2 regions of the Eubacterium limosum genome follow, and region 2 is predicted to be linked to the other one. Evidence: riboswitches for the same ligand, from Rfam matches in the RefSeq annotation. Region 2 holds a riboswitch; the other holds the start of a gene.
The links. Region 2 has a riboswitch for fluoride ahead of B2M23_RS11105 (hypothetical protein). Riboswitches for the same ligand answer to the same signal wherever they lie in the genome.
Positions count from the first base shown of each region.

Region 1: it holds a riboswitch for fluoride, as region 2 does, so the genes downstream of both, crcB (fluoride efflux transporter CrcB) here and B2M23_RS11105 (hypothetical protein) in region 2, are expected to answer to the same signal.

Region 1 is NZ_CP019962.1:1,453,981-1,477,330, reverse strand. It holds gene B2M23_RS06860 (KUP/HAK/KT family potassium transporter) at 1-1,974, shown strand, start outside; gene B2M23_RS06855 (SAM-dependent methyltransferase) at 2,028-3,194, opposite strand; gene B2M23_RS06850 (DUF6718 family protein) at 3,493-3,726, shown strand; gene B2M23_RS06845 (FUSC family protein) at 3,921-4,937, shown strand; gene B2M23_RS06840 (hypothetical protein) at 5,305-6,165, shown strand; gene B2M23_RS06835 ((4Fe-4S)-binding protein) at 6,265-6,501, shown strand; fluoride riboswitch at 6,551-6,609, shown strand; gene crcB (fluoride efflux transporter CrcB) at 6,654-7,037, shown strand; gene B2M23_RS06825 (MerR family transcriptional regulator) at 7,122-7,964, opposite strand; gene B2M23_RS06820 (ABC transporter ATP-binding protein) at 8,082-9,809, shown strand; gene B2M23_RS06815 (ABC transporter ATP-binding protein) at 9,806-11,644, shown strand; gene B2M23_RS06810 (TMEM175 family protein) at 11,758-12,327, opposite strand; gene B2M23_RS06805 (hypothetical protein) at 12,383-12,892, opposite strand; gene B2M23_RS06800 (bifunctional enoyl-CoA hydratase/phosphate acetyltransferase) at 13,155-14,072, shown strand; gene B2M23_RS06795 (hypothetical protein) at 14,393-15,631, shown strand; gene B2M23_RS06790 (glycoside hydrolase family 3 protein) at 16,169-17,539, shown strand; gene B2M23_RS06785 (hypothetical protein) at 17,669-18,025, opposite strand; gene B2M23_RS21125 (hypothetical protein) at 18,025-18,201, opposite strand; gene B2M23_RS06780 (YfjI family protein) at 18,235-19,680, opposite strand; gene B2M23_RS06775 (CHC2 zinc finger domain-containing protein) at 19,667-20,380, opposite strand; gene B2M23_RS06770 (MarR family winged helix-turn-helix transcriptional regulator) at 20,724-21,176, shown strand; gene B2M23_RS06765 (MATE family efflux transporter) at 21,286-22,629, shown strand; gene B2M23_RS06760 (ABC transporter ATP-binding protein) at 22,721-23,350, opposite strand, start outside.
Region 2 is NZ_CP019962.1:2,367,152-2,374,860, reverse strand. It holds gene B2M23_RS11120 (hypothetical protein) at 1-452, opposite strand, end outside; gene B2M23_RS11115 (Rha family transcriptional regulator) at 436-1,248, opposite strand; gene B2M23_RS11110 (DUF6431 domain-containing protein) at 1,328-1,885, opposite strand; gene B2M23_RS11105 (hypothetical protein) at 2,159-2,527, opposite strand; fluoride riboswitch at 2,571-2,638, opposite strand; gene B2M23_RS11100 (dynamin family protein) at 3,001-4,767, opposite strand; gene B2M23_RS11095 (MutS-related protein) at 4,733-6,268, opposite strand; gene B2M23_RS11090 (MutS-related protein) at 6,265-7,709, opposite strand, start outside.

The DNA.
Region 1 (23,350 bases), 910 kb from region 2:
ATTCCTGTTAGCCTGGGCGCTTCCATTGTAGCCCTTGGCGTCGTCTACGGTGATATCGGCACTTCGCCGATGTATGTTATGAAGTCTATCATTGCCGGTAACGGCGGGCTGAACTCCATTGATGACAACCTGATCCTTGGGGCACTGTCCCTGGTAATCTGGACCGTCACGCTTCTTACTACGGTTAAGTATGTCCTTATCGCGCTCAAGGCCGACAATCACGGTGAGGGCGGTATTTTTTCGCTGTACAGCCTGATCAAAAAATACAAGGCCTGGCTCATTGTCCCTGCCATGGTGGGCGGCGCGGCGCTTTTGGCCGACGGTATTCTCACCCCGGCTGTCACGGTTACAACAGCCATTGAAGGCCTCCGAAGTCTGCCGTTTATCTACCGTTTTTTGGGCGACGAGCAGAGCCGTATTGTCATGATTACGCTTGCCATCATAGCGCTTCTGTTCTTTGTCCAGCGGGCTGGTACCAAATCCATCGGTAAGTCCTTTGGCCCGGTCATGACTGTGTGGTTTCTCTTTTTGGCCATTTCAGGCATTGCCAACATGGCTGGCAACTGGGAAATTCTGAGGGCTTTTAATCCTCTCAGAGGCGCCGCTATTCTGTTCAGCCCGAATAACCAGGCCGGCGTCATGATTCTCGGCAGTGTGTTCCTGGCGACCACCGGGGCTGAGGCGCTCTATTCAGACATCGGCCATGTGGGAAGGGGCAATGTCTATGCCAGCTGGCCCTTTGTCAAAGTCTGTCTGATTCTGAACTATCTGGGCCAGGGCGCCTGGCTCATGGCAAACAAGGGGAATACCACACTGGGCACTTTGCCTGATCTCAACCCTTTTTTCCAGATGCTCCCAGACAATATCCGTATTTTCGGCGTGCTTCTGAGCACCCTGGCAGCAGTTATCGCATCTCAGGCTCTCATCACTGGCACCTTCACATTGGTATCTGAAGCGATCAGCCTTGACCTTATGCCGCACATGCGCATCACCTATCCCTCTGAAACTAAGGGACAGCTCTATATTCCCCTGGTCAATCTGGTCATGTGGCTGGCCTGCAGCGGCGTCATTCTTTATTTCCGTTCCAGCGCGCGGCTTGAATCTGCCTACGGGCTGGCCATTACGCTGACCATGCTCATGACCACGCTGCTGCTGTTCATGTATCTGCGCTGTCTGAAAGGTCTGAGAATCCTTCCTTTTATTTTTCTTGTCTTTTTTGGCGGGCTGGAGGGGACCTTTTTTCTCTCAAGCCTTTCAAAATTTGAAAGCGGCGGTTATGTGGCGCTGCTCATTGCGACGATTCTTTTTGCGATTATGGCGGTATGGCACCGTGGAACAGACATCGAGCGCTCTCAGGCCCTTAAGCTGCACATTTCGGACTATACCAACATGTTTGGAGATGTTCACAGAGACAACAGGCTCATCACAGTATCGGATAATCTGGTCTACCTGATGAATGAAACCGAGGGCGACACCATCGACCGCGACATTTTATATTCTATTTTTGACAAAAAGACAAAACGGGCCAGAGCCTACTGGTTTGTCAGCGTCAGTGTGACCGATGAGCCCTACACCCGGGAGTATACCGTTGACAGCTTTGGCACAGATTATCTTTTCAGGGTAAAGCTGTACCTCGGCTTTAAAGTAGACCAGCGTATCAATGTCTATCTGCGCCAGATTGTCGGCGATCTGATTACCAGCCATGAGCTCCCGCCACAGCAGCGCCGGTATTCCATCGGCGACAACAGCACTGTCGGGGATTTCCGGTTCTGCATTCTGCGCAAAATGCTGGTACCCGAAAGTGACATTCATCCCTCAGACTGGGCCGCTGTTTCCTTAAAATATATGATCCGCCGTGTCGCCGGTTCCCCGGTGCAATGGTACGGCCTGGAAAACGCCTCAGTGATTGTGGAGTATGTGCCGCTCTTTATCAAAATGAAAGCGTCCAACCCCCTAAAACGGGTAGACGAATGACCCAGTTTCAAACAAAAAAGAGAACCGGAATTTTACGGTTCTCTTTTTAATTTTTAGTACCATCTGGTCATTGGCAGGTCGTTATTCACGCCCTTGGTCATCAGAATCTGGCTCAGGTCAATGATGCCATTGTGGAAGGTTGCTGCGCAGGAGCAGAGGTATAAATCCCACATACGGATAAATTCATCGTCAAACATTTCGCGCACCTCATCCAGATGCTCTCTGAAACTCTTGTCCCAGCAGAGCAGGGTCTTGGTATAATGCCGTCTGAGGCTTTCCACATCAATGACGTAAAAGCGACGCGAAGCAGCCAGGCTGATCATTTCTCTGAGTGACGGGATCATGCCGCCCGGGAAGATATACTTCTTAATCCACGGGTCACCCGGATGTTCCTCCAGAGCACTGATATAATGCAGCAGAAAGAGCCCTTTGGGGTTCAGCACCTTATCCGCGCAGGACAGGAAAAGATCATAGTTGTCTCTCCCCACATGCTCGACCATGCCTACGCTGACAATACGGTCAAAGGTTTTTCCATATTTTGGCAGATCCCGGTAATCCATCAGCTCCGCTGTCAGCTGGCCTTCCAGCCCTTCCTCTGCAATGCGCTCGCTGAATTTCTTGTGCTGCTCAAGACTCAGGGTAATGCCCACGCCGTTGATTCCGTATTTTTTGGCGGCCTCGATCAGGAGGAATCCCCAGCCGCATCCAATATCCAGAAGGCTCATTCCTTCTTTCAGGTACAGCTTTTCAAGGATATAATCGACCTTATTGACCTGAGCGTCATAAAGGGTATCGTTTGGATTTTTAAAATAGCCGCAGGAGTAGCTCAGTGTATCGTCCAGCCAGAGCCTGTAAAAATCATTGCCGATATCGTAGTGGGAGGATACCTCATCCTTTTGGTTTTTCTTGGAGTTCGAGGTGAAGATCAGCTTTTTCAGGGCAGATTTGTCCAGAGAAAATTTATCCATCTGGCCCAGAAGCTGGTCAAGCGCCTGAAAAAGGTCGCCTTCCACTTCGATATCGCCGCGCATGTAGGCTTCGCCCAGTGCCAGCGAGGTGCTGCGCCTGAGCTCCTTTATGTCCAGACTTTTGTTAAACCGGACTACGAAAGTCGGCTCGCCCTCGCCCACTAAAACTTCCTTTCCGTTTATTTTAATCAAAAACGGATTTTCATCAAATTTCTTCAAAAATTGAATCATCAGATTGTCTTCAAGCTTCATATTCATTCTCCTTAATATTGTCATAGCTCAAATGCACGGTTGGGCGTGTAACACTTTAGAGCTTTACTTTATAGATTGTACACCCCTTTAAGAAGTATTGTCAAACTAACACATTTCAATGGCTTTTACCCATTTCATGGGTCTTTAAACGTTATTTATAATTTATATTTATATTAAAAAATGTTTTTCTTTTCGCTGAAAACGGATTCTTCTCTTTGACAGGACTATTTTTTATCCCCATCCCTTGGCCGTACTGCCTGTTCCTGTGCTATAATAAAATAAAAAGGAATGAATCAAAATGGCTTATCTAATCGCCCGACAATTCGACAAACCCGGCTGCATCGCCATCAAATCTGAGGCTGGTGACAAGCTGAAGGAGCAAGCGCGCCGCCTGGCAAAAATGACCATTCATACCGGCGTACAGGTCAGCGTCGTCTACAATGAAGAGGATTTTGAGGAATATGCTCCTCAGACCATTTATGAGGATCATGACGACTTTTTTACTGAGGTGCTGGATCTGGCCGAATGGTAGTTTATTAAAAAGCTTTTCTTAAGCTTTTTTAACAAGCGTTTCAAAAAGTTTCAATTCATTGTTTTTATTTCATTGAACGCAAAATTGCAATCGGATTCAGTAAAATTCCTCTAAATTGACGTTCTTGTTTTTTGTCCTTTATTCCGTTATCATATTATTTATAAGTGATCAATAAAAGATTGGAGGAATACTGCTTGACATTAAATAAGACGACGGTAAAAGCCGGATTTAAAACATTCTCTATCAATACGGCACGTTTTGCGTTCATCCTTCTTTTTATTAACCTTTTTGCGCGTTTCTTTGGTCAGGAAAATCTCTTGCCATCCATTGCCATTATCGTTGCCCTCTTGACCTTTCCAGTCTGTGATATGGAGCTGAAGCCCGGTTCCATGACCTTTCTGCTTTTCTTCTTTTTCGCAGGCTCAGGTCTGGTTTCTGCCCTTTCTCTTCTCAACGTGTGGGCGGGCCTTCTGCTGAATTTTGTTTTTATTTATCTGATGATGGCCTTCTGCTCGGAGCCCTCTGTGCTCAGACCGCACATTATCTTTTTACTCTGCTATATTTTCTGCCAATCCACTCCTGTGACAGGACACGCCTTTGTCCTCAGAATGGCCGGGCTTTTAACCGGCGCTGCCATCACAGCCGTTGTCACTGCGGTTTTTTGGAAAATAAAGGGCTTTGACCCTGCCAGACAGCGCAGTCTGAAGGAGCAGGCCCTGCTCTGCCGGAAAAAGGACCAGGCTTTTATTCTGAAAATGACGCTGGGCCTTACTCTGGCCATGTTTATCGGGATGGCCTTCGGCCTTAAGAAGCCGCTGTGGATCAGCATTGTGGTGATGTCGCTGACGCAGATTGACTACGGTGAAACCCTCACACGGATCAAGCACCGTTCCATCGCCACACTGGCGGGGATTGTTCTTTTCGTGCTGCTGTTCCAAATGCTGGTGCCCGAAGGGTATGGCGGCGTTCTGATCCTGGTTCTGGGCTATATCGGCAATTACCAGTTTGCCAAGCCTTATAAATATCAGCAGGTCATTAACTTCATGAGCGCTCTTTTCGCATCGCTGGTGCTCTTTGACCTTACCTCGGCTATTATCAACCGGGTGCTCTGCCTGCTGACCGGTATTCTGATCGTTGTTGTCATCCGCCATCTGGGAGCCTTTGCCCGAAAAACCTTTTTCAGCCCCATGGCGCCTGACCCCAAGAATTAGAAACTTTATATAAAGGATGGGTAAGCACCCATCTCAGAGTGGCAAAAAACCTGAGAGACGAAGTCTTTTACCTAAGGAAGAAAAAAGCGTCCTGCGGGCACCACCTTCACACGGATAGCTTCTTTACTAAATTGGATGCCTGATCTCGCCGGTGTCCGGCTGTGACGGTAAAGGGGCACGATTCCTGGCCGTTCACCTCAACGCCTAGACCTTTTTTCTTATCTGGATAAAAGGCGTAGTCTCGGTCTGTGCCACTTTTTTGACACGCTAGGATGGGTAAGCACCCATCTTTTTTTATTTCCAATTGAAAATCGGCACAAGTTCTGATAAGATTAAAGATACCCACAACATTTAGGAGTAAATGCTGATGAAACCACTAAAACTATGGAAACGAATGGCGCTTCGCGGTAAAGTACTCACCATTATTTTACTGCTTCTGCTGATTTCTGTGATTGCCGGGATCGGCGCCGCTGTTTATCATATACCGCTGTTGGTTCAAAACCGGGCGGTTCAGTCTGTCAACGCACTTTTCACTGAAAACGATGCAGGGCTGGCCGAAGGCGTTGCGCAGAATACCGGCCAGATCTCTGACAGCATTAAAAAAGCCAATCAGGTCAAGGACGAGGCCATGCGCAGCTTTCTGCTGCAGCGCACCTCCACTGCCCAGAAAATGGCCGATGCCATCAATGGGGTTTCTGCCCTTTATCAGACAAAGGAAGACGGGTCCCGCGTGGTCGTGAGGACCATACAGCCGTTCCAGATTGACAATATCAATAAAAATCTGGCCGAGCTGGACGCCATGGGAAAAACAGATTTCACGGCAGCGGTCCGGCAGGATTTTGCCGACGCTCAAAACCAGTACAATATTTACAAGCAGATCAACGATCTGCTCAACGCCCAGTTTACAGACGGGTCGGCCCGAAACGCGCTTTCTGAGGACGCCTCCTCGGATGCCTGCGACGAGGCTCAGGAGCTGGTGGCTCAGCTTGAAAACCCCGATACCCAGACGGATATGAATTTTGCGATCAGCCAGGTGAGAAAAAAGGTTGAGGAGCAGGAAGCCGCCCAGGAGGCCGCCCGCATCGCTGAAGAAGAAGCCCGCGAGGCCGAACGAAAGGCTGAGGAGGAGGCTAAAAAAGCCGAGGAAGAAGCGAAAAAGAAAAGTAATCCTGCCGATCAGATCAAGGACGCCATCAATTCGGTCATAAAACCCAATAAAACAGAATAATCAGAACCTCCCATATGGGAGGTTCTTTTTGTTTAAGGCGGCTAAAAATGGATATATTAAACAAGAATCTTTTTAAATCCAATAAAGGAGTGAATAACTTTGACTGAAAAAGAACTGATTGAAAAAGGCTATAAAAAATACACCGGCAAGGATATTGACGTTTTCTATAATAAAGACATGTGCTGCCACTCAGGTAATTGTACCCACGGCAACGGAGAGGTATTCAAGGTCTGCCGCAGGCCCTGGATTCTGCCCGACAACGCCCCAGCCGAGGAGGTAAAGTCTGTTGTTGAAGCCTGTCCCAGCGGCGCCTTACAATATATTATGAAAAAATAAATTTCTGAAATTGTTCTCATCTTTACACGGACAGCGCGTTCCGTTATAATGGTCTCAGGGCGATGGAGTTCGCCTAAACCGCATAATGCTGATGACTCCTGTTTCTTACGGAAGCAGGAGCTTTTTAATTTTTTGACAAGGAGTGTAACAGCATGTTTGAAGTTTTATCTGTAGGCGTGGGCGGCTTTGTAGGCGCCGCGCTCCGCTATCTTATCTCCAGCGGTATTGCCCGCTTTATGGACAGCCGGCTGCCTCTCGGAACCCTGTGCGTAAATGTGTTCGGAGGCCTGCTCATGGGCTTTATTATGCAGTGGAGCCTCCAGAGCGCCGGCCTCTCGCCCAGGATGCGTCTCTTTCTGACCACTGGTCTTTTAGGCGGCTTTACCACCTTCTCGACCTTCAGCTACGAGACCATGAGCCTGATCGGCGAGGGTGCCTGGATAACCGCAGCGGCCAATGCCGGGCTCAACCTGATTCTGAGCCTTGCCGGCGTCATCGCCGGACAGCTGCTGGCAAAAACAGTCCTTGCCTCTTAACCCGAGTTCAGGGACTGCACAAATTTTTTTCTTTTAAAAAAACATCCTCAAAAGACTCAAAAGGCCCGGGAATTTCCCGGGTCCTTATTTTTTATCTTCCTCCGGCGGCTTTTCTACCTTTACAGATACCTTAAACAGATAATCATCCGGGTTCCGGACAGCGATCTCATCCAATATGGATTCCCGGTAGCCGCAGCCGTCAATGGCCAGGCTATTTTCCTCAATATAAGCATTGATCCGCTCATACAGCTCATCAACGCTGTCATAATTTCCGTAGATGTAGCCCACTGCGTAATAGCCCGCAGGCTTGAGGCCAATGTGCGGCAGCGCCATGGGTTCATCCAGCCTTGCAAAATACCAGGTCGGGAAATGCCATTCACCCTTCAGCAGGCTCTCCATGGACACAATATCCCCCACCGGATAGCCATAGCTGATGTTGTAGAGCGCGCAGTACTCATAGAACTCCTGGATAACATCCCAGATCGACTCATCATCGACGTTTGAGATGTCCGGGCTGATAAAAATACGCTCAGCCGGCATATATTCTACGGAGATCCGTTCCGTGTCAATGGTACTGCTGGCGCGGGTCATCTCGATTCTGGACCCCATCATATCGCTGATCCTCTTGAGGCTGCGGATCTCCGCGTCAATCTTGGCCTTTCGCTCCTCAAAGAGCGCCACCAGCCTTTCAGGGGTTCTCTCATCCAGATAAATCTTGATCGCTTTTAAGGGCGTCCCAATTTCTTTCAGGGCATAAATCGCACTGATAACATCCAGCTGCGGATAAGAATAATAGCGGTATCCGCTTTCAGTATCCACTGCCTCGGGACAGAAAAGGCCGATTTTATCATAGTATATCAGTGTTTTTCGGCTGACACCTGCAAGCTTTCCAAATTCGCTGATGGTCAGCATTCCCTTGTTTTCCATGCTTTAGCCTTCCTTAAACCTAATTTTTTTCATCTTTCTGCTTGACTGTACAGTTACTCTACAGTTTATAGTAACATACATCAAACCGGAGTACAATACCTATGGGAAGGAGATAAAATGACTCGATTATTCAAATTTATAATTCCATATCGTAAAACACTCATCCTTGTCGTTGTGCTGTTGTTTCTGCAGACACTGGGAACCCTCTATATCCCCACCCTCACGGCAGATATCGTCAACAACGGTATCGTCTATGGGGATATCCCCTATATCATCAGAACCGGCGGCATCATGCTGCTTTTTGCCGTATTGACCGGGGTCTTTGCTATCTTAGGCACCTGGTTCTCGGCCATTCTCTCGTCCGGCACCGGGCGGGATATCCGAAACGCGCTGTTCAGAAAGGCCCAGCGCTTCTCCATCAACGATTTTAACAGCATAGGCACCGCGTCCATGATCACACGCAACACCAGTGACGTCAATCAGATTCAGCAGGCTCTGATCATGGTGCTTCAGATGATGCTGCCTGCCCCGATCATGGCCATCGCAGGCCTGATCCTGGCCTTTTCCAAAAATGCCTTTATGGGCGGCATTATCGTAGTGACCATGGCCTTGTTCATGATTCTGGCGGTCATCATTGAGCGCAAGACCATGCCCCTGTTCGGCCTCCTGCAGACCGGAATGGATAAGATCAACCGCTTTATGCGGGAGTACATTACCGGGGTTCGGGTGATCCGCGCCTTCAACCGGACCGATTTTGAGCGCAGGCGTGTCAACACCTCCTTTGAGGATTACGCACAGACCGCAATCCGCATCAACAAAATCTTCGCTGTTGCCATGCCTCTGGTCCTGATGCTCTTAAACCTCTGTACCCTGGCCATCATCTGGTTCGGAGGCATACAGATCGGACAGGGCGCCATGGAAATCGGCGATATTATGGCCGTGATCGAATACGCCATGCTTATCCTGTTTTACCTGGTCATGGCTGTGATGGTCTTTACCATGATCCCGAGGGCTGAAGCCTGCGCAAAGCGTATCTCTGAAGTTCTGGATCTCGATCCTGAGATCGCTGACGCTCCGGCCGAGCTGACCGCCATGCTTTCTGAAGAAAAGCTGGCTTTCCACCATGTGACCTTTTGCTATCAGGGCGCGGAGGAGCCTGTCTTAAGTGATCTGAATTTCAGCTGCAGGGCTGGGGAAACCACTGCGATCATCGGCGGCACCGGCTCGGGTAAATCAACCATCGCCAGCCTGATCCCCCGTTTCTATGATATCCAGGCCGGCACCATCGCCATCGACGGGGTAGATATTAAAACCCTGTCCCAGAAAGCCCTCCGGGATAAGATCGGCTTTGTCCCCCAAAAGGCCTTTCTATTCTCCGGCACCATTGCCGACAACCTGCGCTACGGGAAAGAAGACGCCACCATGGATGAACTGCGCCGGGCAGCCCGTATCGCCCAGGCTGACGCCTTTATCGGCGATTTGAAGTACGGCTACGAGACACGTGTGGCCCAGGGAGGCAACAACTTCTCCGGCGGGCAGAAGCAAAGACTCGCCATTGCCCGGGCTCTCGTAAAAAAAGCGGATGTCTATATCTTTGACGATAGCTTTTCCGCGCTGGATTTTAAGACTGACGCCAACCTCCGTGCCGCTTTAAAGGCCGAAGTGCACGGCGCTGCCATCATTGTGGTGGCACAACGGGTCAGCTCCATTGTGGACGCAGACCAGATTATTGTGCTGGACAACGGCATCATTGCCGGAAAGGGCACCCACCGCGAGCTGCTCGAAAACTGTCCGGTCTACCGTGAAATCGCGGAATCACAGTTAAGTAAGGAGGAATTAGCATGAGTGAACATCAGGAAACCGAAGTCCTCTCCTTTGATGGCGGCATGTCTGCCGAGAAGGCGCGCTATGCCGGAAAGACAGCCAAACGGCTTTTTTCAAAGCTCCTGGAACAAAAGGGAAAGCTGATCATTGTCATTATCTCTGTCATTTTCAGCTGTACTTTTACCCTGGCTGCCCCTATGGTAATCGGCCAGGCCATCAACCAGATTTTTGACAGCGTCCGGCACGCCGTTGAAACCGGCACCACTTTCACCATTAATTTTGGCGCCATGGGCCAGATACTGGGGCTGCTGCTGGGCTTATATGTTCTCAGCGCTGCCTTTAATTATCTGCAGCAATACCTTATGGCCAGCGTATCCCAGAAGCTGACCCTGACTCTGCGGGAGTCCCTGAGCGCCAAGCTTGCGCGGATGCCCCTGAAATATTTTGACAACCATAAAAAAGGCGATATCCTGAGCCGTACCACCAACGACCTTGAAAAAGTCGCGGACACGCTCCAGGAGGGGCTGATGCAGTTTATCATCACAGTGGTCACCATTATCGGCGCGGTGATCCTGATGCTGTCCATCAGTCCGTTGCTGACGCTGATCGCCTTTGTGATGATCATTATCGGTATGGTCATTACCGCTCTGGTGGCCCGCCGCAGCCAGCACTGCTTTGCCCGAAACCAGAAAACCCTCGGCGAATTAAACGGCCATATCGAGGAATTCTTCACAGGACAGGTGGTCATTAAGGCCTTTAACCGCGAGGACGCCTCCACCCAAACCGTTGAGGAGGTCAATGAGCGCCTCTACACAGCCAGCCGCAATGCCCAGTTCATCACCTTCGCGGTCAACCCGCTGATCCGCCTCATGAACCAGATCGGCTATGTGCTGATCGCGGTCCTCGGCGCGTTCTTCGTCATCCAGGGACGGCTGTCCCTTGGGGTTATCCAGGCTTTCTTCCAGTATGTCAACCAGGCCTCTGAGCCGATTACCGAGGCAGCTTATATCTTTAACTCCATGCAGGCTGCCATCGCCTCGGCCGAACGTGTCTTTGAGGTGCTGGATGAGGAGGATGAGGTGCCCGACATCTCTCCGGCTAAATCACTCACCGATCCCAAAGGCGATGTCCAGTTTGAACATGTCCGTTTTGGCTACAGCCCAAACCGTCTGCTGATGAAGGATATCAGCATTGATGTAAAGGCCGGGGAAAAGATTGCGGTTGTCGGCCCGACCGGCGCGGGCAAAACCACGCTGATCAATCTGCTCATGCGCTTTTACGAGCTGGACGGCGGCCGCATCCTGATCGACGGCATTGACATCCGCGATCTGCGCCGGGGCGACCTGCGTTCACAGTTTGGCATGGTGCTCCAGGATACCTGGCTTTTTGGCGGGACCCTCGAGGATAATATCGCCTACGGGCGGGGCGCCGCCACCAAAGAGGAGATTGTGAGCGCTGCCAGGGCCGCCAGGGCAGACCACTTTATCCGCACCCTGCCAAATGGCTACCAGACCATCCTGAACGATGAAGCCTCGAATATCTCACAGGGGCAAAAGCAGCTGCTGACCATCGCCCGGGCCATTCTGGCGGACCCGGCCATCTTGATCCTGGATGAGGCGACCTCCAGCGTCGATACGCGGACCGAGCTCGAAATCCAGAAGGCCATGGACCACCTGATGAAAGGGCGCACCAGCTTTGTCATCGCCCACCGCCTGTCCACCATCATCGACGCTGACCACATTCTTGTGATGCAGAACGGGACCATCGTGGAACAGGGCACTCACCAGGGGCTTCTTTCAAAAAACGGCTTTTACGCCGACCTGTACAACAGCCAGTTCACCGTCAGGGCGTCCTAACGCTCAGACAAAAGCTGACTGCTGAAATTTATTAACACACCGCCCCTTATGCTCAAAAGACTCAAAACCCTGCTGTTTAAGGTTTTGAGTCTTTTGAGGACAGGCTTTCTGTTTTAAAAAAACTTTTCCACCCGCCGGTTGGGAATAAACCAGATAAAAATAACCACATAGCAGCCCACAAGGGTGAGCACAGGATTGATAAAGGCAAGCCCCAATGAGATGACGTTGATCACCAGGGTGATCGGGACCTTCCGGTCATGCTCGATGGCCTTGTAGACCGCTGAGTCCACGCCGCCTGCCGCTGCCAGGATATGGTTCAGGAGAAAATAGGAAATACTGACGAGCATAAAAAGCACGCCGTAGGTGATCTCCGGCGCAAAGCCGCCCATAAAGGTCCCCACCCAGTTGGTGGCTGCTGGAATCAGGGACAGGAAAAAGAGCCAGAAGGAGTTGGCCCACATGACTTTTCCATTGATCTTCTCTGCGAGCTGGAACATATGGTGATGATTGTTCCAGTAAACCGTAAAGAGCAGAAAGCTGAGGATATAGGCAAAAAGCTGCTCCTTTATTTTAAAAAGCGCCTCAAAGGTAGGCTCATCCGGAATTTTTATTCCCAAGATTAAAATTGTCATTAAAATGGCCAGCACCGCGTCGGTGTAGGCTTCTAAACGTCCTTTTTGCATGCGTTTCTCCTTAATCGTATTGATTAAGGATTACCCAAATTTTAAAAATTGAACCTCAGGACACCGCCTGGCAGACGCCCTCCAGCGCCTTCAGATCCTTAACGCCGACATTCTCAGGACAATAGACCGAATAGGCAAAATCATCTGGTGTTACCCAGCAGGCCAGCGCCTCGCCCGCATCCTTGTTGACTGGGGTAAAGTAGACGTCAATGGTGCCTGTATTGGTGAGAATATCCCCTTTCTGCAGGAACACCGCCTGATCGCTGAAGCTTGTGTAGACCCCGCTGATATCCGCAGACCGTGAATAATGGGCCTTTCTGACAATATAAGTCCGGTTGTCGCGGATGAACTGCACCTGAGCCACTGCCCCGTCCACCACCGAGTAACGGGCAGCTCCCATATTTTCCGGCAGGCTGTCAAAGGTAAAATCCAGGCCGCCTTCATTTTGGAACGCCTCCGCGTTTGCCAGCTTTTCAGTATGCGGGTCACTCTGCTCTGACGGGCCGCAGGCCGACAGGGTAAAAATCAGGACCACTAGCATGAACAGACAACAAAATTTTTTCATCTTACTGCTTCCTTTTTCCTGTTTCAGGATTAAAATTTCTTTTCTCTCATCATAACAGCCCCTAATCAGGCTGTCAATGAAAGCCTTTAAAATTTTGCCTCTTTAAGGAACAATTTTTTACCTTTTCTCGTTTATAATGGTTATATTTTACTCCTGAACACAATTTTCTATCCTTTCTTTTCCTTGTTGGCTGAGTGTTAGAACAGTATAATTATATTGTATACTAGTTATAAGAGGTTATTTTAGAAAGCGAGGGGACAATATGTACCATTTCAAGGAAATGCGTGACCAGCTGATCAAACAGGCCCAGACCAAAAAAGCCGTTGTGGCCGTTGCCGCTGCCGGCGACCTGCCTGTTTTACAGACGGTTAAAATGATGAATGACTATGGCTTCGGAACCGCCATTCTGGTGGGCGACGCGGCCAAAATCGAGTATTTTGCCAAGGAAACCGGATGCAATCTGGAAGAAAACACAGTGGTTGACATAAAGGACGAAAACCAGGCAGCCAACGTGGCAGTCGGGCTGGCCCGCAACGACGCGGCCGACATTGTCATGAAAGGCCTGCTCCAGACCAAAACCTACCTGAAAGCCATTCTGAACAAGGAGCACGGACTGCGGACCGGCAAACTCTTAAATGCCGTTACCGCCTTTGAAGCCACCGCGCTGGGCCGGGTTTTCCTGGCAACAGACTGCGGCATGATCGTGTCCCCTACCCTTGAGGATAAAGTCGAGATGATTGGCAACGCCACCACCCTGGCCAATGCCCTGGGCTGTGAGATGCCGAAAATTTCCTGCCTGAGCGCCGTTGAAACCGTCAACGCCAACATGCCTGATGGCTATGACGCGGCAGTGCTCTCAAAGATGAATGAACGCGGCCAGATCAAGGGCTGTATCATCGACGGCCCCCTGTCCATGGACCTTTCCATCTCCGAAATGTCCGTTGAGCACAAGGGCATCACAAGCCCTGTGGCCGGCAAGGCCGACGTACTGCTCATGCCCAACCTCCAGGCAGGCAACATCTTCTGGAAGACCATGACCTATCTGGCAGGCGCCAAGAGCGGCGCAGTTGTCATGGGCACCGCAAAACCCGCCGTCCTGACCTCCCGCGCCGACACGGCCGAGGCCAAGCTCAACAGCGTCGCCATGGCACTGCTTCTGGCCGCCCATCAGAAACGCTGAGGTTCAGCTTAAACCATTCGATAAAAAGCATTTCTCCAAAACGGGAAGTGCTTTTTCTTTACCCTGTGTCTGTCTTTAATGTTAAAAACAACTTTTCCTTTTATGTTTTCGCTATACAAACAGAGTTGCCTTGCTTTGCAAACTCTCGCTAAAAGTATGAGATTTGCCTTTTCTTTTTAATCGTCCCACCATTTCATTTTAGTGAATTTTCTCCTTAAAAGTTGCTTTAAACCTTTACTTCCTGCGTTACATCCAAAAAAATGATGGGTAAGTAATAATTGAATTCATTTTAAATAATCACCAGAAAAGGAGTTTTCTTTATGAGTAGCTTTAACCCATTTGACGAAAAAGGTATTCCTGTTGAAAAGCAGGCCGAAGACTGGAAGAAACTGACACCGATTCCCTACGCAAAAGATCAGATTGACCCCTACACCAAGACGCGTATCATCCTGATGAACGGAATCGAAGTGGAGGCAGCTCTGTTTGCCCACCAGTTCCACCGCAACTGCACGGATAACGATCTGCGCCGGGAACTGGCCATGACACGCCGTATTGAACAGCAGCAGCAGAAAATGATCAACTGGCTGCCGCCGGCTGATGAATCTGTTCTGGAAATGGCCATCGGCTATGAACAGCTGGCCGTTGACCTGACCGCCTGGCTGGCGCAGAATGAACCGGACGACTATGTGAAGCAGGCCATGGACTTTGCCCTGCTGGAAGATTTTGACCACCTGTACCGCTATGCCGACCTGCTGGAAATGGACAAGGGCATCAAGGCCGAGGAGCTGGTCGGAGGCTATACCGAAATCATGCCTGGCCGCCCCACCATCGCCCATCACAGACATCCCTTTGACACCGTCAACCGCCCCATCGACTCCAAGACCGCCGACATTCAGACCAAGCTCAACACCATGATCATCGTCGCCGGCGAACAGCAGACCATGAACTTTTACATGAACGTGGGCAACCGTTATCCGGACGGTCTGGGCCGCAGCCTCTACCTTGAAATCGGTATGGTTGAAGAACAGCATGTCACCCACTACGGCGGCCTGCTGGACCCCAACTGTACCTGGCTGGAAAATCTGCTGCTTCACGACTATGTTGAAGCCTATCTGTACTACTCCTTCTACCGTGAAGAAAAGAATGAGATCATCAAGCTGTTGTGGGAAGAACAGCTTCAGAAGGAAATCGGCCATTTACACAAGGCCGCCGAGCTTCTGAAAAAATATGAAAAGAAAGAATGGAACGAGGTCGTCGACGGGCACTTCCCGAAGCTTCTGCACCTGACCTCCAATAAAGAATACGTCCGCGACGTCCTCGCCAAACAGGCGAACCTGGGTAAAAAGGGCGAAGATTATGAAGACAGCAGCAAACTGCCCAAGGATTACCGCTTCTTTAAATACCAGGAAATGGTCAACGGCGACTATGTGCCGTCCCATGAAGTCATTGAAAAATACATTGACAAAAACGGCGAGGATTACCGCTATGAAGACAAGGAATCCCCCGTAAAAGCACTCCGCGACCGAAAACATGACAACACCGAAGTGGGCCGCGGATAGGATTACCTCCTGCTGAAACATCTCCTAAAAGCGAAGGCCCCCGCAAAGCTGTGCGGAGGCCTTCTTTAATCGCAGACCATTTTTACAAGAAGTGTTAAAACGTTATAAAACTCAAGAGACGAAGCCTTTTACCTAAGAAAAAAAAGCGTCCTGCGGGAACCAGAGAACCCAAATCTTTGATTCGCGTGCCCCGAAGGGGTATGGTGTGAATCGGTTTCGCAGATGTTATCGGTTTGTTTCGTATGAAATACGAATCATAACAAACCGTGGATCATCTGTTTTCCTTGACGTGACCAGGTCCCTCTTAGGGTGCTACCGCTTCGCAGTAGCACTGAGAGCGCTGGTCGCTCTTGCTCCCAGCTTGCGCCTGGACCTTTTTTCTTATCTGGATAAAAGGCACAGTCTTGGGCGGCGCCACTTTTATTTTTACAGCAACCGTACCCACCTTACCAAAATAAAGACCCCCATTTCAACGAGAATATGGTACAATAGACCCGTCCCTGAAACAGGGGGTAAATTTTGCAGAAGGAAACATTCATGAAACGACTTTTAACACTCTTTTTAATCATATCCGCCTCCGGGCTCCTGATCACAGGCTGCTCGCCGGCCCTCACCCTGTCCCAGCTCTTTTCCCCAGTCACCTTTACAGGCTATGTGCTGAAAAGCGATGACGCCACCCTCACCCTCCTTTACCGGGCTGAGGACGCCCAGGAGCCTGTGACTAGCGTTTTTGACCTTACCGGGCTCCCGCAGGACCGCCTGCCCGAAACTGGCGCAGAGGTCAAAATCACGTTAAAAACCGGCACCGATCCCGAGAGCCTCCAGGCCGGGGACACCCCTCTCCCCGCCAGAAAGCTGGAAGTCCTGACGACTTCAGACGCGGCGGAGAAAGCCTTTTACAGCCTGCGGGCAGATAAGCTCCTGGCCGGCATGAGCCTTGAGGAAAAGGTGGGGCAGATGTTCTTTGCCCGCTATTCTGGCCCTGCCGCCCCCGAGGACGAAAAAACCTGGCAGTTTGGGGGCACCATCCTTTTCGGGCGCGACTTTAAGGATAAAAACCCCGACCAAATCCGGGCTGAAATCAACGCCTGCCAGGACGCGGCGAAGATTCCCATGCTGGTTGGAGTCGACGAGGAGGGCGGCGACGTGGTGCGTGTCAGCGGTAACCCCGCGCTCCGGGCCGAGATCTTCCCATCTCCCCAGACTCTGCTGCAAAACGGCGGCATGGACGCTGTCACCGCTGACGCTCATGAAAAGGACGCGCTGCTTAAATCCCTGGGCATCAACGTCAATTTCGCCCCGGTCTGTGACATTTCACAGAATCCCGCGGACTACATCTACTCCCGGACCACCGGAAGAGACGCAGCCACCACGGCCGACTACGCAAAAGCCACAGTAAGCGCCATGGACTCAGACGGCATGGGCTCTGTGCTCAAGCATTTTCCAGGCTATGGCCCCGGCGCTGATACCCATAAGGATTTCTCCCGGGACAGCCGCCCCCTTGAGACCTTTGAAGCCCAGGATTTTCTTCCCTTCAAAGCAGGCATCCAGGCCGGCGCAGGCAGTGTTCTGGTCAACCACAATGTGATTGAGGCAATGGACCCGGACCACCCGGCATCCCTGTCCCCAAAAGTACACGAGGTTCTGCGGGACACGCTGAGCTTTGACGGCGTTATCCTCACCGACGACCTGGACATGGAGGCCATCACCAAGGCCTACGGCGCCGATACCGCAGCCGTGCAGGCTGTGGCCGCCGGCAACGACATGATCCTGAGCTCCCGCTATACCATCGAGATCCCAGCGGTGATCGAGGCAGTAAAAAACAAAACCCTCTCCGAAGATCAGATCAATGCCTCCGTCAAACGGGTGCTCGCCTGGAAAATGGATCTGGGCCTCATTGAAAATTAAATCTGTTTTTAGAAACACCCGCTCAAAAGGCTCAAAACCGTATATGATTCTGGTTTTGAGCCTTTTGAGACTGTATTCTCTATATTAAATTTCAAAACAGGCACCCTTTCGGATGCCTGTTTTTATATATTAACGATCGCTGTAATTTTTATGCACCAATGCCTGAACCTTCTTATAAAATGCTTTGTCATCACTCAGGTGCATGATGATATTGCTGAGTTTCAGGATAATTTTGTCGGGAGACACTCTGTTTTCGAGCATTTCAATCGCGACGGATTTCAGTTCCCCGTCGACTTCCCTGAGGGTTTCTGCTCTTTGAATCTGTTCAGCTTCCAGCGCTTTGCTGGCGTTTATGTCCTCGAGAATGTTTTTAACCGTGCTTTGAATTTGATATTTTTGCGGCGAGCAGGCTGCCTCTGCCGTATTGGCCGGGGGCCTGCCGCCCTGTTGGATATCATAAACGGCCAGCGTATCGACATTGTTCATTAAACCGTCACCGCCCTTTCCTCCTGTATAAAGCCCCCCGGTTCTGCCGGTGTGATCACAGGCACGAGGGCATTGTGGTCCTCTTCCCCGGCGGCTTCTGTTTTGAGGAGTTCGGGGTGGATAAAATAACGGATGCTCCGGCGTCCGGTTCCGGCATATTCAGCCGGTACGGGCACCAGATAGTGGTGGGCTGCCAGCAGCGCCAGTGGCTATTCCACATCGTCTGCGTGCATGCCCTTCCCCTTACAGCGCTGAGCGATCTCCCGTTTGGTCAGGCTGTCTTTGCCCGCGGTCAGGATCCGTTTAAGGACGTAGGCCGCGGCCTGGGTTTCGGCGTCGCTGCTTGTCATGTTAAAGATCCGCAGCTTTTCTGCCAGATAATATTCTGCCAGGTCAATGGCTTTGGCCACGGTCGAACGGCTGATGCTGATCTCAGACGCCCGGGGGCCGTGGGCCGCGTAGTGAAGAATGCCCGCCATCCGCAGGACGGTGCCACTGACCTTTCCAGCAAAGGGCTCAATACATTCGTAGTCTTCTGTCAGGCGGCTCTCGGTGTCATAGTCGAAGTCAAAGAACAGGTCTCTGGCTTCCTCGGTCATCTCAAGCATCACGCCGCCTTTAATCCCGGCGTCCATGGCCAGAAGCTCGGTGACGAGCTCGCAGTAGGCTGCTTCCACCTCTGGCGGGACGTCGGGTGCCTCCCGGCTGTTTCTGGTGCCGACAAGGCTGTCGGGCATGGCGTACAGGAACCGGCCTGTCAGGCCCAGCTCCTGAAATTCTTTTTTGGCCTCAAATTCACACACCACATGGGGCTGTACGGCCATCACCATGGTGAGGTGGGCGTCTCTGAGGATGCGGGTCCGGCGGCCAACCCGGTCAACGGTCATCTTGTCCTGTGAATAGGCGTTGAGGAACACGTCGATGTTGACCGCGCCGCTGTAGCGGCCGCTCATGGTGCCGAAAAGGCCCCCCTCTGCCGCAAAAATCGCCATGCGCTCGTTATTCTCTTCCAAAAGGTTGACCAGCACCTCGGGGGTCACATCGCCTGCTGTCAGGCGCAGGGGGCGCGTTGGCTCAAGTGCTGCCAGCTCTTCTCTGGCCTTCTGGGCATCGGTGTAGTCAATGACGCCCCGGGCGGCTTTTCCTTCCAGATACTTGATCTTCTTCTTAAAAAACTTCTCCTGATTATCGTATTCCTCAATGTCTTCGGCCATCTTGGCATTGACCATCTCCTCATAAAGCTCGATGGGTTTGGTCATTTTACGCATAATCGGGGACTTCCGCTCCGATGAGCGGGCAATCAGCAGGATGTAAAGGCACAGGGACTCTGTCCAGTCTCCCTTGGCTTTCACCTTGGCCTTCTTCTGCACCGCGGCTGCAAGGACGCCCAGGGCCGCGCTGCCGGTCATGGCAACCGGCACCCCGATGCTGGCAGCGGCCGCCAGGACAAAGTCCTGTACTGCACCGGGCAGGCTCTCCACTGGAAATGCCGGCACGGTGCTGCCTGCGCTGTCATCAAACGAGATGATGGGCTTGAATTCAATGTTTTTCTTGGTCTCTTCAATGATCAGATCTTTTCGTTCTTCTTCGGTTAAAAGGCCTTTCATGGCCTCAATGTCATCTGTATTATGTCGCTGTGTTCTATCGTTTTTCATACTGTATAAGTTCCTTTCTTTTATACGCGCGGTAAAGCTCCACCCTCTCGGATGGCGTCCCGCTGTCCAGGATATCCAAATAGTAGGATACCACGGGTAATTGAAACATGGCCTCGACATACTTGTCTTGGACGGTTTCCAGTGAATTGCAAGGCTTATATTTCTCAGTATTTTCGCATAGTTCACGGTGTAGTCTGCTATAGTATGCTTCCATATCTGTCAGCCGGTCCCGGAGCGCCGCTGCCAGTACCGCCTCCGTGCTGTCCGTCGGAGCCGTCATACGCGAAGGGCTGTACAGGCTGTTCGTTGGTTTCGCTCTGCGCTGTGCGCTTTTCGTCCCGTTCGTTTCCTGCTTCACGCTTCTTGTATCCGCCTCTCCTTTCGCCGCAACGTCGTTGGCCTTATGGCTTTGACCTCTGACCTCCACCTTTAGATTGAAATCTTCCTGAAGTTTAACTGCCGCTTCTAATGGAGAAATATGGAAAATCTGCATAACCAAATCAATGACGCTCCCTCTGGCCCCACAGGCAAAGCAGGTAAACCGGTTGTCTTTAAAAGACAGACTGGGATGATGGTCGCTGTGAAATGGACACAGCGCCCTCCCATGCCGGTCAACTGCCATCCCGTAAAAGCGGGCAGCCGTCACAATATTGGTTTCTTCCTTGACCACGTCAAAGATTGATCGATAGTTTTTTATCAACACACCCCTTCAAAATAGTTTTATATCCGACCGTCGTCGTGATATGGTTTGCATTATATAATGAACTGCTGTTTAAGTCAACAATTGTTAAAAGTTTAACTGATGGATAATCTTTTGTTATCAGACTATTTTTTTATTACACCTCAGAGAAACCTGCTCAAAAGGCTCAAAACAGCCATTTTTATGCTTTTGAGTCTTTTGAGCACATGTTTAAATAATATTTTATTTTTTTTATGTAAAAGTCTTAATTTTTTACACTGCGGTTGACAAAAGCCCAGGAAAGGCTTATATTTAGTATAGCTGCTATACAGTATGCAAACAAAACAGTAAGGACGGCATATACATGAAAGACCATTCCCAGATCATTGAGCTCATCGGCCGGATCATCCACAAATATAACCAGTGGGACAATAAAAAAAGAACCTACGGTACCGATATCCCGCTGACCAAGGCTGAAATACACACCATCGCCGCGGTGGGCGACCATCCGGGCATTAACATCACCACCCTGGCCCAGGTTCTGGGCGTCACCAAGGGGGCTGCCTCCCAGATGATTTACCGGCTGGTGGACAAGGGCACTGTGGAAAAAAAGGTTTCCCCGGATTCAGACACCGAGGTGGTCCTCTCCCTGACTGAGGACGGACAGATCAACTACCAGACGCACCAGGCGTACCACCAGGAGGGCAATGACACTGCCCAGAAGCTGCTGGAGGAAATGCCCGACGCGCTTTACACCAGCATGGTAGCTTACCTGACGGCCTTTGAGGCGTCCATCGACGAAAAGCTGAAGGAATGAGCCGCGCCCTGCGGCGCCCTGATTCTTTTTTTACCCTTATTGTTTAGTATCTATACTTTATAGCACCTAAAATATTTAACTCCTAAACAGAAAGAAGGAAAAATCACCCATGAATGAAAATTCAAAAAGACTGGCCCTTCTGGAAACAGAAGATGTAAAAAAAGCCCTGCTGAGGCTGGGTATCCCTACCATGGCGGGCATGCTGGTATCCGCGCTTTATAACCTTGTGGACGCCCTTTTTATCGGGCGGCTGGGCACTCTGGAGACTGCGGCGGTTTCCATCCTCTATCCCCTGACCATGGTGGGCACGGGTATCGGCCTGCTGTTCGGGTCGGGCGCAGGCTCCTACATTTCGCGCCTCCTGGGACAAAAAGATTACAGGGCCGTAGCGGCCTGCAGCAGTACGGCCATCCTCACCGGGGTGGCGGTCATTGCCCTGCTGGCTGGCGCCATGCTCCTGTTTTTTGACCCGCTCATGGGCGCCCTGGGCGCCACTGATTCCATCCTGCCCTATGCCCGCGCCTATGGTATCCTCTATATTATCGGGATTGTTTTTAATGTTTTTAATATGATCCTCAATAACCTTCTGGTGGCCGAGGGGGCCGCCTCCATGAGCACTGCGGCCATGCTGGCCGGTGGCTTTACCAACCTGGTGCTGGACCCTGTCCTGATCTTTGGCGCTGGCATGGGCGTCGCGGGCGCGGCAGCAGCCACCCTGATCTCTCAGATGCTCTCCTCGGTGATTTACCTGTTCTGTCTGCGCCGGGGAGGAAGCCTTCTGACGCTGTCGCCCCGCTTTTTCAAACCCTCCCGGGCCCTTTACGCCCAGATTGTCAAGATCGGGCTGCCGGTCTGCTTTTTTCAGTTTTTGTCCGGCGGGGCTGTGGGCCTGACCAACGTGGCAGCCCGTCCCTTCGGCGAGGCGGCCATCGCGGCCATGGGCATTGTCAACCGGCTCATGTCCCTGGAGGTGAGCGCTCTCTACGGCTTTTTAAAGGGCTACTCGCCCCTGGTGGGCTACAGCTTTGGCGCAGGACAAAGGGACCGGGTGAACGCTGCCACACGCACCGCCGTACTGTGGAGCACTGCGGTCAACATCCTCTTTGGCCTGGGGTGCCTGGTCTTTTCCGGGCCGCTGATCCACCTGTTCAACCAGGAATCCGCTGAGGTGCTGGCCATTGGCCGGACCGCCCTGTCGGTGGATGGGGTGGCCTTTATGACTCTGGGGCTCCAGATTGTCATCGGCAACTACTTTCTGGCCACCGGCAAGGCGAAGCAGGGCGGTATTTTAAGCGTCTGCCGCCAGGGGATTTTCTTTATTCCCTTCCTGTTTATTTTTACAGGCCGGTGGGGTCTTACAGGCCTGATTTTTGCCCAGCTGGCCGCGGACCTCTGCGCCACAGCGGTCACCCTGTTTTTATGGAAGCGGGAACCCGCGCTTAAACCTGCATAAAAAAACATACCAGCGCCCTTAAGCTCAAAAGACTCAAAACCACCACGACGGCTGTTTTGAGTCTTTTGAGCATCTTTTTTACAGAATGGTTTTAAAATTCCGGCTGATACAGCACGTGCAGGAAGCCGCTTTTCGCGTCCTTTATCACCTCGGCCTGAATCTCGTAGACCTCCCGGATAAACGCCGGTGTCAGCACCGACTCCGGCGGCCCGCTCCTGATGATGCGGCCGTCTTTCATGACATAGATCTCGTCACAGTACATGGCCGCGATGTTGAGGTCATGGATAGCGGACACGACGGTGATGTTCAGTTTTTTCACAATGCTCATGAGCTGGAGCTGGTACTTAATGTCCAGATGGTTGGTGGGCTCATCCAGAATCAGGCACTGGGTGTCCTGGGTCAGGGCGCGGGCGAGGATCACGCGCTGCTGCTCGCCGCCGGACAGGGTGGAGAAGTTCCGGTCTTTCATGGCCTCCATGCCTACTGTTTCCAGGGCTTTCTGGGCCAGGGCATAGTCCTCGGCATAGTTGCGCTCCATGAGCTTTTTGTGCGGAGTCCGGCCCATGAGCACCACCTGCTCCACAGTAAAATCAAAGTTATAGTAATTGTGCTGGGCCACCACAGCCACTTTTCTGGCCGATTCCTTATAGCTGAGGCTGTCCACTGCCTCGCCGTCAAAATAAATGACGCCGCCGGTGGGCCTGGCTGTCCGGTACAGGCA
Region 2 (7,709 bases):
TCAGAAGAAAACCGGTTTTGTTCCCGAGGGCGTTCCGGTTGGAATCCCGCCGGGTTTCCACTGCATTCCGCGGCGGGCTTCCAGAAGAAACTGCTGCCGGAATGGGCTGCGGAACTCAGGCGAACCTGCCGCAGCCCTGTGTCGAAGGGAATCAGGGCGTAGCGGGCGGGGTGGCCGCCGGAAGCCTTCTGGTATTCCAGCCGGGAATACCGGATAAGCTCCTGCCGGAGTTCCCAGAGGCGTTTCGAGGAGATTCCGTCCATGAAGGCGCGCAGCGCGCTGCTGTCCACCTCGAACCATACGGGCCAGTACCAGCTGCCGTCCTCGTCCTGGACGGCGGCGGCGTTGTTTTTTATAAAAAGGTACACCCAGAGGCCCAGGATCTCTAAGGACCTGCGCGGCCGGGCCATGAGCCAGGCCATGAAGCCTAAAAACTCAGTCACAAAGTTCATGGCTGCCACGCTCCAGTACAGGGTAGATGTTGTTTTCGGCCAGCAGACCGCGGATAAAGCGTTTGCCCTTCTGGGTCCACTGCAGGCTCTCCACCACCTTGACGCTGCCGTCTTTTTTGCGGATGGTGTCGGTGTTGGTGGCCGCGTAGCCTGCGTCCTGCCAGGCCTCGTACAAATACCAGCGCTTCCCCTTTTTGAACTGGACGCCCAGACTGTGGAGCAGGCGGTTCATAAAATCCGCGGTCATGCCGTAATCTTTGGCGATGCCGGTGATGGGGATGAGCGCCTGGCTGTCGAGGACGCGCTTCGCGTAGTCGGCCTCTGCCTGCAGCCCGGCGATGACCTTCTCGGCCTCCAGCACCGCGGCGGCCAGCAGGGCCTTATCCTGGGGCATGGAAAGGGCCTGCCGGCAGAGCTGTTCCTCCATGGCGTTAAAGGCCTGGATGTACCGGAGCTTCCATGAGAGGGCCTGGGCGCCGGTAAAGCCCATGACCAGCAGGGCGAAGCCGTCCCGGGTGACGAGGTATTCCTTCTGTGTTCTTCCGTACTGGTCAACATAAGTGGAGCTCATAAAAAGATCGGCGCAATTTTGTGCCGATGTCTCCCGCCTCAGCAGGGTGATACGCCTCAGCACGCTCTTGTGGGCCCGCTCAAAGTCCCGGGCTATCTGCCGGCTCCCTACCACCGGGCGGTTTTTCCACAGGGTGACTTCAATCATTTTGTCCGTTTTTGAATTTTCTGCACAATGAACAAGGCCGCGGGATGTCTCCGGACCTTTGTTTTGGGTTTTCATCATTGTACCTCCTCAAGCATCAGAAATTTCATCTTTTTGAGATGATACCGTGAGTTTACCCTATTCCTATGTCAATCACATCCTAAACCCAGTGCAAACCCCCGCCCCGGCCGGCGGCCCTTCCCACCACCCGGGCAAGCCAATTTTCACCGCCTCCGGCTATATTTCTCAGACGCTCCAGGGGACTCTCCGTCCTGCCAGCCACTTCGTTAACGTTTTCACAATCCGGCATAAAAAGCCCGCAGGACAGCACAAAAGCGGCCAGGCCGAGGAGCCATCTGTAAATGCGGTGAATGGTGTTGTCAGCGCAGGGCACATCGCGGCGGCCCTCGGCAATGGCCTGGTGCACCTCCGCGCTGTATTGGCGTCTGGGCACAACACCCTGGGGCAGGTTGCGCTGCGGGCGTGTGTGCAGCTCGCAGGTCTCGCAGGTGCAGACCAGACGGCGCGGCCGCATCTCCCTCCGGACGCCGTCCATACCGATAAGCACGCGCCAGAAGTGGTCGCGCACACTCATAGGCGCGCTGCACCGCGGGCAGTCCGGCATCTCCTCGTAAACAATCTTCAGGAGCTGCCGGGCTTCATGTCCCTCGCCGCCGGTCTCCCCTTTCACAATAAGCTGTGCTTTAGATATGAGCATATTTTTCTCCCCGGGACTCCCGGGCGCCGCAGGCCAATAAAAAAACCGGCACACAGCGCCCATTGAGCGTCTGTGTGCCGGTTGATTGACATGTGTCCCGGAAACCATTATTTATTTTGGTAGCTTTACCACTTTAATGCTGTTTTTTCATTAGGGATATTATATCACATTCGGTTTGTTTTGTCTCGATTTTTTTATGCGCTGAGTTTTTCTTCCGGTCATTTTTCTTTATTCCAGCGGCCAATAGGGTTTTACTGTCCGCGGGCTGTGTTTTTATCTGGGCTGTGTTTCCACTTTTTCCAGCGAATAGGCCACCACAGCCGGGTGCAGGAGATGGAGGTTCTCAAGATTTACATGGTCGGCCCTGCCAAAGCTGTACCCGATTTCCAGATCGATCTCACAGTGCTCTCCCGCATGGCAGGTGTAATGCACGTGTTTATTGTTTGGCGCCGGTGCGCTCCAGGCGCCGCCGTCCGGGTTAAAGACTGCGTGGTTCAGCCGCACATCGCCCTCCAGAACCTGGATAGCACACCGGCATTTTCCTGGGCTCACAGGCAAAAGGCAGAAGCCGGAGCCGGGACGAAGCTGTCCGGACAGGCGGACAATTCCCTTGTTTTTTGAATACTTTGGCCGTGTAAGCATAAATGTCCCTTCTTTCTCGCAATAAAAAAAGCGGACAACCCCCATTGATGTAGAAGTTATCAGCCTGCGCGTTTTTGGAAATCCACGGGAAACTTCATTCCCTTGTCGTTCTTTTTGGATTTATTATACCATATTTCGGAAATTATTCAAGTTTTTTGTAAAACGCGCAGAACTAAACAGCGAGAAGCCGGGAAAGACTCCCGGAAACCGTCCGCTCTCAAAATGAGATATGTCAGGGGAACTTTCAGATTTGGGACGATTTCCCGGGGGGCGGGTTTTAGTACAGCCTTCGGCGCTTTTTACACGTCAAGCTGGTTTTTTAATGCTTCGTACAATTTGAGCAAAGGGTTATAGTACAGCATAAGCGCACCTCCTGTCTAAATGGTTTGTCCCGGCGATTTATGCCGGTGCTCAGAAGCTATCAGAGGCTGGCTGTCAACCACAGTTAGGAGGAAGCTTCATTCCTCAGCCGTTTAAATTCCAGAGCTTTTTTCCTGTATGGGCTTGCGCCTCTCTGCTCCGGCGGCGGCTTTTTTGTCAAGGGCTGTTTCGATCTGACGGCTGTAATCCATCAGCACAGCGCGCTGCCTTTCCAGGACGCTGACGGTGTCGTCTGTCGATGCTTTCACCTCGGCTCTCTGTACAAGGGTTTTGGCCATAAAGGCGTCCAGGGCGTCCTCCACAGCGCCGACCTCTTCCTGGAACTGTTTACCAAACTGGCGCTGGCTCTCCCTCAGCCGGTAGCGGTTATCGCTTAAAAGGCTGGTAAAGCCGCGTTTCAGGCTCTCCTCTGCCGCGGTCTGTGCCTGCTTAAGCAACCGTGCCCGCGCCCTTTTAGGCGGCAGTAAAAACACCAGGCGGTCTGGACTCAGGGCCAACTCCGCCTGGTAGGGAAACACCTCAAAACGGAGGTCGCTGGCGGCTGACAGGGTATGGGCCTCAGCGGTAAATATCTCCGCTGCCTGAAAGCAGGCGCTGATCTCCCGGTAAAGGGTGCGGGTTATTTCCTGAAGGGCCTGGCTGAAGCTGTTGGCGGCCGCTTCGTAGTCTGCCCGCATTCTGGCAAGGTTCTCCTCCCCGGCGCAGGCGACTGCCGCGGACACCTCCCGCTCGACCGCCGAGCGCAGGGCCTTGTCAAAGGCTTTTGGCGGCAGGTCGCCGCTCCTGCCGTTGAGGTCGTCCAGTACAGCACCCAGAGTCCTGAGCGCTTCGGGCCTGCGGCGGTTTAATTGGGCCTCAAGGTCACTGATCAGCTGGTCGCTGGCCATCTGCATAAGGTAAACGGCCTCGTCGGCCATGCGCCGGGCCTTCTGTTTTGTGCTTTGCAGGTTTTCCGAAATGGCCTGGAGCTGTTCAAGGGGCATCTCATAGGCTGACTGTGAAAGGGCCAGCTTATGCTCTGCGGTTATTAAAGCCCTGGCGGCTTTGCGGGCTACAGAGTCTGCCAAAAGGTGTGTGCCCATTCTCTCAAAATCCTCAAATATCCGGTTCATCAGCCGCTGTATACCCTCATCTTCCGGCGTGGCCGCGCTGATGGGGTATATGGCGCTCTCCTGTCCGCCCATGAGCTTCTCCAGCTGGGCCTGGCAGTAATCCAGATAGCGCCGGAGATCTTCCCCGCTGATAGTATCGGTTTTATTCACTGCGAAGTAAAGCCGTACCTGGTCCTTTTGCAGCTGTTTAATAAATCGGCACTCAATCTCGTTGATGGGGCTGTCCACAGACAGCATAAAAATCGCCGCGTCTGTTTTTCCGGTAAAGCCAGACGCCATGTCGGTATTGCCCCGGTGCAGGGAGCCGACCCCCGGTGTATCGACCAGAACCACCCCACTTTTCAAAAAATCCGCGGGGTAGCCGATGGCTACGCCTGTTACCTGACGGTAATTCTCGGGGTTTTCACCCTCATCCACAAAGGCCTTGACCGCCTTCAGCGGAATTTTTTCGGAAGCTGCCTTTTCATAGCTTACTTCTGCCCCGGCCTGCTCTTTATAGAACAGCTGGGTCACCACCGAGGTGACGGGTACAATGCCTGTGGGCAGCACGGGCGCGCCGAGCAGCTGGTTGATGAAGGTACTTTTGCCGCGCTTAAACTGTCCGAAAACAGCTAAAACAAGCTGGTTTTCCGCAAGCCGCTTTCTCAAATTTTCAAGCTGACGGGCCTCCTGGCCGCAGAGCGGGTTCTCTCTCAGCAGCGGCAGGGCAGCGTCAAGCATTGTCCATAGGTCGTTCGGTTGTATCACTTGTGTCCTCCTTAAATATCTGACGGTATAAGTCCATGCCAAAGCTGACAGGCTGCGGCGCTCCGGTCTTTATTTTAAAGGTCCGGCTGCCGTTATCCTGGCGTTCTGCCCTCAAAAACAGGATATCCGGGCGCTCCAGATCAAAAAGCTCCTGGGAAAAACGGTAAAAATGGGTAACGAACACCACACGCACCCCGGCTGCCAGCAGCGCCAGGGTGATCTGCTCTGCGATCTCTGAGCCCTCGCTCTCATTGGTGGCTGAAAAAGACTCATTGAGAAGCACCAGGGAGGCTGGCCTTAGCTGGCTGACTATGTCATTCATGCGCTTAAGCTCCTCCTCCAGCTTTCCGCTATCCATTCCGCGATCCTCGGGCCGTCTGAAATGGGTAAAAATTCCATCGCACAGGCTGGCCTCAAAGGCCTCGGCCGGCACAAAAAGGCCGCATTGCAGCATGAGCTGTGCCAGTCCAAGACTTCTGAGAAAGGTAGATTTCCCGCCCTGGTTGGCTCCGGTGACAACGGTGAGGGCAGCGCCGTCCTCGATCAGTGTGTTGCCCACCACTTCCGCGCCCCGTATAAGGGCAAGGCCAATATCATAAAGACCGCTGTAGCTCCGGGCGCAGTCCACAGCCGGCCTTATCACCGGAAAAGCTGTGGGAGCGCCCACGTCCACCAGAACCTCATACAGGGCTAATCCGGCCATGTAAAAGTCCAGCTCTGTCAAAAGCTGTTCATAAAAACGGGACAGCGTCCGGGCACTCCTGACAATGGCCACGGCGGCCCGGGCGCTGCTCTGATCCTTGAGGGCTGTCAGTGTCGCCAGGCCGGACATGTCCCTTGGGTCCACATGGATCACCAGCTCCCTGTCCCTGTGAAGCCAGTGCCTGAACGGGCTGCCGGCTGGGCGTTCAGGCTTGAGCAGGGTATACCCGGACAGCGGGCCGCCCGGGCCGACACCTGCGTTGGCTGTCAGACCTCTGGGAAAAGAGAGACCGGCCAGGTGTGCTTTCATCTCTGTGTAGGCTGTCTCCGGCACACGGTCAGAGACCTGGGCGAAAAGCTGCCTGAAGCCCTCCGAATGAAAGCTTTCTCCTTTTTCCTCTGCCAGCAGCCTGAGCTCCCTGGTCCGGTCCAGGGCTTTATCCAGATAGTCTGAAGCGCTGGACAATGACGCGCTGGGCCTTTCCAGCTCACTGAAAAAGGAAAGGTAGATACCCCGCCGCTCGCGGACTGCGTCCCGGGCGATGCTGTAGAGCGCGCGAAAGGCCTCAGGCTGCTCAAGGCAGTCTTTCAGAACAGCCTGCCGGTAACGCAGCACCTGCACATCTTTTTCGCTGTTCAGCAGCACCCACCTGGCTGTGTGCCACCGGTCCAGATCGTCCTGGGCCATAACCTCCAAAAGGGTTTCCAGTCCCAGATCCTTTATGAGCGCCTCCTGGTGGGCCTTCAGATTTTTCTGGACCAGCAGGTCCTGATCGGGGTACAGCATGTGGGGCTTCATGAGCTCACCCGCCTTTTGATGTCTGCCTCCCGCAGGCAGTATTTCCTTACGAGAGCCTGGGCATAGGACTGCCCGTCCGCCGGCCTGCGCAGGATTTTAAAGGACCGCTCCGCTGTTCCGGCGTCGAGGGTGCTCACAAAGCTGGCTGTTGTCTTGCTGTATTTGGACAGCTCGGTCATAAAGGTTACGCAGACACAATACGCCCCCAGGGCCTGGAGCCGCGCAAAGACTTTCCGGCCAAGGGCCAGTCCGTCCTTCAGCGCAGTGGAGGTGAAAATTTCATTCAGGAGGACCAGGCTGTGGGCGTCTGCCTGGGCCAGGATGGCATGGACACGGAGCAGGTCGTCCTGAAGCTTCCCGTTTTGGCCGCGGCTGTCCTCACCGCGCTCAAAGTGGGTGAATATCCGCGACGGCAGAAAGAGCGCTGCCGATGCCCCGGGGACTGGCAATCCCAGGGCCGCCAGACAGCACAGCTGGCCAAGCATCCGGGCAAAGGTGGTTTTTCCGCCCTGATTGGGGCCTGAAACCACCAGAATACGCTCCCCTGGCCGGGTTACACAGCTGTTGACCACTATGCCCCGTCCCCCGCTCTTTTTTGCGAGCACCAGATCAAAGGCATCTCTGACCGCCAGACCGCCGCCTCTGGCTACTTCCGGCACACAGAAGGGCAAGCCGCTGTCCTCAAGGGGTTTGATATAGCGGAGATAGGCCTGTAAAAAACAGTATTCACGCTCGAAGCCCAAAACTTCCGCCTCCAGAAAATCCGGATACGCCCCGCAAAACGCCCCCAGGGCGCCAAAGGCTTCGGGGTAATCGTCCACCGCCTGTCCAAGAATCGCGCGCTCGATATGGTTTAAGCGCGCACTGACACGAAAGCGCATTTCCGACGGGTCATAGGGGCTTTCCGAAAGCTTTTCAAAACACTGCCCGACCACCGCGCCATAATCCTCTGGCTCCGCCTTGCCCTTTCCCACACGGATGGTGGTCCCGTTAATATTAAGCCGCAGATATACTTTTCCAAGCGCCTCCCTCACTACGGCTATTTCCGACTTCATGCAGACAAAGCGCCGGCTCTGGGCATAGGCGGCCAGCCAGCGCCGCAGGCCTGTGAGGGCGGTCGAGTCCAGGGCAGAGGCCTGAAACACGCCGCTCAGGCCCTCAACCGCCTCACAGTAGAGCGCTGCCGCCTCAAAAAACCATCCCCGCTGGTTCCAGGTGTCCGACAAACTCCGGGCCAGCTTTAACTGTCTTCGTACTTCCGCCATCTGCTCTGTAAACTGGTCGGACGCGGCCTTTATTTCCGGCCTCATACAGTCCCGAAAAGCGGCCTGGCGGTAGGCGACCGCCTCCCTGTCGCCGCACAGCGTGTAATACAGCGGGCGCAGGCGGCAGCGATCCTCTGCCCCTATCATGCGCTCAAGCAGCTGGTCAAGGTTCAGAT